DNA from 2 places in the Cupriavidus alkaliphilus genome. Region 1 is predicted to be linked to the other one. Evidence: riboswitches for the same ligand, from Rfam matches in the RefSeq annotation. Region 1 holds a riboswitch; the other holds the start of a gene.
What was found. Region 1 has a riboswitch for glycine ahead of FHX60_RS18745 (D-amino acid dehydrogenase). Riboswitches for the same ligand answer to the same signal wherever they lie in the genome.

Region 1 (3,404 bases):
GTAGCGCAAGCCCGGGATCAGCTTCCAGTCCTCGGCGAAGTACCAGGCGTCCTGCGCGTAGAGCGCCTGGGTCTCGGTCTTGCCGGTGAAGGCATTGTTGAACGCGGTGATGGTGGCCGCGCGCCAGTCCGAGGTGTTGTAGGTGGTGTTGCTCAGCCGGTAGTTGTCATAGTGGTAGCCGAACGTGACCCAGTGCCCGCCCTGCAGGCGCTGCGGGCGGTAGTCGGCCTTCAGGTCGAGCGTGCGCCAGCCGGTGCCGTCGCCATAGGTGACCGTGCCCGGCCCATTGCCGACGGCGTTGGCGCTGCGGCTCACGTCCTTGCTGACATCGAACAGCGACGCCACGCCGGAAAAATTCCAGCCGGTCTGGTTGCGCGTGCGCAGCGACAGGCCGTAGAGCCAGCGCGCATCCTCGCCATTGCCGGGCGCAAAGGCGTTGGCCGGAATCACGTACTGGTAGCCGCCGATGTTCACCGGTCCGCCCGACACGACGTTGCCATTGGCATCGCGCAGGTAGCTGCCGGTGGTGTTGGAGCGGTCCTGCTGCCAGTAGGCGGCGGTGAACTGCGCCTGCAGCGTGCTGGTGATGTCGTAGCCGAGCTTGAGCTTGAGCTGGTCCTGGACGGTGTGCGTGACGCCCTCGCTGTTCACGCCCATCACCACGCGGTCGCGCCCGCTCTGGTCCCGGTCCAAATAAGCGCCGGAAACCGGCGTGTCCGCCGCGCCCGCGGGCCGCGTCGAGCGCGACGCGGTATAGAAGCTCAGCGGCTGGCTCTTGCTGTCCTGCCGGTCCACGCTGACCAGCCAAGAGAACGCGCCGACGCGGTCGCCCACATAGGCGTTGGCATGCACCCCGTTGAAGTTATCGTGGGTGCCGTACAGGTTGAAGCGCTGGGTGAACCACTGCACGCTGGCGTCGCCCTCGAACTTCTCCGGCGTGCGCGTGGTGATCAGCACCGTCGCGCCCAGCGAATTGCCGGGATACAGCGCCGAATACGGGCCGTACAGCACGTCCATGCGCTCGATCTCGGCGGCATTGACCAGCGACCAGCGCGGCGGAAAGCTGAAGTCCGAGCCCAGCAGGTTGGACAGCAGCAGGCCGTCCGCATAGACCAGCCCCCGCGCCGACTGGCGCGAACTGGTGCTGCGCACCGAGATGATCGAATTCATATCGCCGATAAAGCGCTTGCGCACGGCGAGGTTGGGCGCGTATTTGAGGGCGTCTTCCGTATTGACCACGTTGAAGTCGGCCATGCGGGCACTGCGGATGCCGTAGGCCGGCGACGGCGTGTTGGGCGGGATCGCCGGCGTCTCGCCGCGTTCGGGGCTGGCCGATACCACCACCTCCTGCAGCGGCGCGGGCGCCTCCACCGCCTGCGCGGCGGCCACGGCGGGGCCCATCAGCACTGCCGAAACGGCCAGCGCAATGCGATTCTTCTTCACTGGAAAACCTTGTTGTCGTCTTTTTTTGGCTCGCTGTCCTGCGCAGCATGAGGCGCACCTCCCGCGCCTCCGCCGCACCTCCGCCACACGTCCGAGATAGCGAGCGCTGACATTTTATGGGCCGAGGGCAGCCGCGCCGATGCGACATAGCGACGCGGGCCGCCGGCAATATCAGCGTTAACCCGTATACCCAATACACGGCCATGTCACTACATTGCCCCGACTGGCCTCCAGCCAGCGTGATGCAGGGAGAGACTGTCGCGGCGCCCGCCGCGCACGGCGCCGAAGGAGCAACCGCCCCGGAAACTCTCAGGCAAAAGGACCGGCATCACCCGTCAGTGCACTCTGAAGAATGCCGGACGCCATCGTCCGCCCGGCATACCGAAGGAGCAAGCGTGCCCGCCCCCCGCGGCGAGGCGTCGTGAATCTCTCAGGTCCAGAACAGAGGGGGCGTCCTCCACGCATATTGCGTGCGGACTCCTACCCTTCGACGTTCCTGGATCCTGCAGATCATGAAGACAATCGCTGTCATCGGCGGTGGCATCACCGGTGTCACCACGGCCTACGCGCTGGCCCGGCGCGGATTCTCCGTCACCCTGTTCGAACGGCACCGCTATGCCGCCATGGAGACCTCGTTCGCCAACGGCGGACAGCTCTCCGCCTCCAACGCCGAGGTCTGGACCCACTGGTCCACCATCGTCAAAGGGATGAAGTGGATGCTGCGCAACGATGCGCCGCTGCTGGTCAATCCCCGGCCCAGCTGGCACAAGCTGTCGTGGTTCGCCGAGTTCATCGCGTCGATTCCCCACTACCGCCGCAACACCATCGAAACCGCACGCCTTGCCATCGCCGCGCGCGAGCACCTGTTTGCGTGGGCGGCGCAGGAAGGCATCGACTTCGACCTGAAGCGCGCCGGCATCCTCCATATCTATCGCGACCGCGCCGGCTTCGAGCATGCCGGCCGGGTCTCCGCGCTGCTGGCGCAAGGCGGCCTGGAGCGGCGCGCGGTGACGCCGCAGGAGATGCGCGCGATCGAGCCGACGCTGGCGGGTTCCTACTACGGCGGCTACTTCACCGAGAGCGATGCCACCGGCGACATCCACAAGTTCACCAGCGGCCTGGCCGCCGCCGCCGCACGCCTGGGCGTGCGCTGCCTGTATGGCCAGGACGTGCGCGCGGTCAAGACCGACGGCCGGCGCGCCACCATCACCGTGCAGGATGGCAACGACAGCACCAGTTCCACCTTCGACGGCGCCGTGATCTGCGCCGGCACCGCCAGCCGCGCACTGGCCGCCGCGCTGGGCGACCGCGTCAACATCTATCCGGTCAAGGGCTATTCGATCACGGTCAACCTGACCGATGAAGCCAGCCGCGCCGCGGCACCGGTGGTCAGCCTGCTCGACGACGAAACCAAGCTGGTCACCAGCCGCCTGGGCGACGACCGCTTCCGCGTTGCCGGCACCGCCGAGTTCAACGGCACCAACCGCGATATCCGCGCCGACCGCATCCGCCCGCTGGTGGACTGGGTGCAGCAGTGCTTCCCGGGCGTCAGCACGCGCAGCGTGGTGCCATGGGCCGGACTGCGGCCGATGATGCCCGACATGCTGCCGCGCGTAGGACGCGGACGCGCGGCCTGCATCTTCTACAACACCGGCCACGGGCACCTGGGGTGGACTTTGTCGGCGGTGACGGCGGACATGGTGGCGGGGATTGTGGACCAGGCACTGGGAAGCGCCCCGGCGATGGTGCCTGGCGCGGCCCTGACGCCGGTGCGGGCCTGATGCTGCGGAGGTGAAGGGCTCAGCCCGCACGCGCATTTTCAAGAGTCAGCGATTTCTGAATCCGTTGCCCGGATCCAAACTTCGCGCGCCCCTGGAAATGCGACATCTCTCATCGATTCCCCGGTACCGACAAGAAATACTGGTGGCGTCATCGGACCAACCGATGATCGGGTGTGGAAA
Region 2 (3,404 bases), on a different contig from region 1:
GGCAGGTGGTCAGCCGTGCCGCGGCGCCGCGAATGCGGGGTGCCGGTCCCTTGGCGCGGGACCGGCGGGCGATCAGGCGCCGACGCTGGCCTTGTAGGCGTCGGCCGACATCAGGCCGTTGACGTCGTCGCCGTTGGCCGGCTTGAGCTTGAACAGCCACGCATCGAAGGCGTCGGCGTTGACGCTTTCCGGCGCCGCGGTGGCGGCTTCGTTGACGGCGATCACTTCGCCGGCCACGGGTGCGTAGATGTCGGACGCGGCCTTCACCGATTCCACCACGGCCAGCGCGTCGCCGGCACCGACCGACTTGCCCACCTCGGGCAGTTCCAGGAAGACGATGTCGCCCAGCGCGTCCTGGGCGTGGTCGGTGATGCCGATGGTGAGCGTGCCATCGGCTTCGACGCGCACCCACTCATGCGACTCGGTGTACTTGAGGTCAGCGGGGAAATTCATGAAGGTTCTCCGGATTCAGATCTGTTTCTTGTTTGGGTGATGCCTGCCCGGCAACGCTGCCGGCAGGCGAGGGCGACCGTTGGTGAGCGGGGCTTTCCCTTAGCTCACGAGTGCCTTGCCATGACGCACAAACGGCAGTTTAACCACAGTCGCGTTGAGTTTGCGGTCGCGGATCTCGACCTGCACGGTGTCGCCCACGTTCACGCCGTGGGGCAGGCGCGCGAAAGCGATCGATTGCGACAGCGAGGGGCTGAAGGTGCCGCTGGTGATTTCACCGTCACCGGCTGGGGTGATGACCTTCTGATGGGCGCGCAGCACGCCGCCTTTGTCACGCAGGATCAGGCCGAGGAACTGCTGGCGCGAACCGGCCGCAGCCAGCGCCGCCTTGCCGGTGAAGTCGCGCTCGCTCTGCAGGTCGACGGTCCACGCCAGGCCCGCGTCCAGCGGCGAGACCTTGATATCCATGTCCTGGCCGTACAGGTTCATGCCGGCTTCCAGGCGCAGCGTGTCGCGCGCGCCCAGGCCGGCCGGGCGCACGCCCGCGGCATTCAGTTTTTCCCACAGCCCGGCGACGCTGGCGGCCGGCACCACCAGCTCGAAGCCGTCTTCGCCGGTGTAGCCGGTGCGCGCCACCATCACTTCGCCGAGGGCGGGGTCCTGCACCACCACGGCGTTGAACGGCTTGAGCGCATCGGAAGGCTGGGTCGACGGGAAGGTGCTCCACACCTTGGCGCGGGCGTTGGGCCCTTGCACCGCGACGATCGCCAGCGGCTGCACGCCCGCGGGCGCAACGTCCTCGCGGCGCGGCGTGATGGTCACGCCGCTGCCGGTGGCGTCGTTGCGGGCGCGGATCCAGTCGATATCGCCCACCGCGGTGCCGGCGTTGACCACCAGGCGGAAACGGTCCTCGGCGAAGAAATAGACGATCAGGTCATCGATGACACCGCCGTTTTCGTCGAGCATGCAGGAATAGAGTGCCTTGCCGGGGGTCTGCAGCTTGTCGACGTTGTTGGCCAGCAGGCCGCGCAGGAAGCTGCGGGTATTGGCACCGGCGAGATCGACCACGCACATGTGCGAGACGTCGAACATGCCGGCGTCGCTGCGCACGGCGTTGTGCTCTTCAATCTGCGAGCCATAGTTGACCGGCATGTCCCAGCCGCCGAAGTCGACCATGCGGGCGCCGAGGGCGCGGTGGATAGCGTTGAGGGGCGTGGCCTGGAGCGTCATGGAATCCTCGGGGGCAGTCTCGGTTGGCGAAAACAAAAAAGGGTCATCCGCCGCAACCTTCGCTACGCCAAGATGGCAAGCGATCCGCTGCGGCGGATGACCCCTCTGTCCTCGATACCTGAGAGATTACGAGGCGGATCCCATGATCCCTTCCTCGCGCGCCCCTTCGGTGGGCACGCTCGCCACGAATGGCGGGTGCCGCTCTCCAGAGTGCGGCATGCATCGTGTGCATGTTGCATGCCGATCCGACCGGTCCGTGGTGCCTGAGAGTTTTCGGGTGATACCCCTTCGGCGGCGCAGGCGATGCGCGCTCTCCCGGTCGGATGCGCGCAATGTACGGGAGGCCCCGGCCTTTGTCAAACCACGGCAGAGGCCCGCCGTACCTACCGCTGCGCGGTGTGGCCTTACTTCTTCTTGTCGTCGGTGACGACGTTGCCGATCACGCCGCCAACGGCCGCGCCACCCAGCGTACCCAGCGCGCTGCCGTCGGTCAGGACGGCGCCGCCCACCGCGCCGGCACCGGCGCCGATGGCGGTGTTACGTTGTTTCGGGGTCATGTCCGCGCAACCGGCAAAGGCCGCGACCGTCATGCCGATCAGGGTCACCTTGGTCAAAGTTTGCATGGTTTTCATTGTTGGCTCCGATGTGATGATTTGTGCATGCCCAAGCGATCCGGCGGACCGGGGGACACACTGGTTAGAGTGTCGCGTTATGCCATTGGCTCCGTTCTTTACGAAGTGTTACGCCGATGACACAGCCGGGCCTGCGGTTGCGCATGGCGCTGACTGACCCGCCGCGGCGAGCGTGTTAACATCGCCAGCTTTGCCGCCCTCCATTGCCGGGGCGCTGGCAAAGCCCGCCGTCTTCCGCCGATTCCGCCGCCGCCCCCGAACGCCCGCCCCGCATGACCCATGGCCTGAACCCCGCCCAATCCGAAGCCGTCCGCTACCTGGACGGGCCTTGCCTGGTGCTGGCCGGCGCGGGCTCCGGCAAGACCCGGGTGATCACGCAGAAGATCGCGCATCTGATCGAGGACAAGGGCTTCGAGCCGCGCCATATCGCCGCCGTCACGTTTACCAACAAGGCGGCCAAGGAAATGCAGGAGCGCATCGGCAAGCTGATGGAAGGCAAGACTACGCGCGAGGGCAAGCGCATCCCGCTCAAGCAGCTGACGGTCTGTACCTTCCACTCGCTGGGGGTGCAGATCCTGCGCATGGAAGCCGAGCACGTCGGCCTGAAGCCGCAGTTCTCGATCATGGATTCGGACGACTGCTTCGGCCTAATCCAGGAGCAGCTGGGCACCACCGACAAAAAGCTGATCCGCGGCGTGCAAAGCACCATCTCGCTGTGGAAGAACGGCATGGTCGACCCCGAGGCCGCGATCGCGCAGGCCGCCAATGCAGACGAGCACCAGGCCGCGCTGGTCTACCGCAACTACGTCGCCACGCTGAACGCTTACCAGGCGGTGGATTTCGACGATTTGATCCGCCTGCCGGCGGAACTGTTCGCGCGCAATGAAGCGGTACAACTCAAGTGGCAGAACCGGTTGCGCTACTTCCTGGTCGACGAATACCAGGACACCAACGCCTGCCAGTACCAGCTGCTCAAGCTGCTCGCCGGCGGCTCGCACCTGCGCGCGCCGGCCTTCACCGCGGTGGGCGACGACGACCAGGCCATCTATGGCTGGCGCGGCGCCACGCTGGACAACCTGCGCGGGCTGCAGA

Region 2: another riboswitch for glycine. It lies ahead of gcvT (glycine cleavage system aminomethyltransferase GcvT); the one in region 1 lies ahead of FHX60_RS18745 (D-amino acid dehydrogenase).

Annotation. Positions count from the first base shown of each region.
Region 1 covers NZ_JACHWE010000005.1:244,451-247,854, reverse strand. Annotated here, with positions in the region: gene FHX60_RS18750 (TonB-dependent receptor) at 1-1,443, opposite strand, end outside; glycine riboswitch at 1,680-1,778, shown strand; glycine riboswitch at 1,779-1,898, shown strand; gene FHX60_RS18745 (D-amino acid dehydrogenase) at 1,956-3,224, shown strand.
Region 2 covers NZ_JACHWE010000010.1:46,664-50,067, forward strand. Annotated here, with positions in the region: gene gcvH (glycine cleavage system protein GcvH) at 73-453, opposite strand; gene gcvT (glycine cleavage system aminomethyltransferase GcvT) at 553-1,680, opposite strand; glycine riboswitch at 1,776-1,899, opposite strand; glycine riboswitch at 1,921-2,008, opposite strand; gene FHX60_RS25150 (YMGG-like glycine zipper-containing protein) at 2,085-2,312, opposite strand; gene FHX60_RS25155 (UvrD-helicase domain-containing protein) at 2,585-3,404, shown strand, end outside.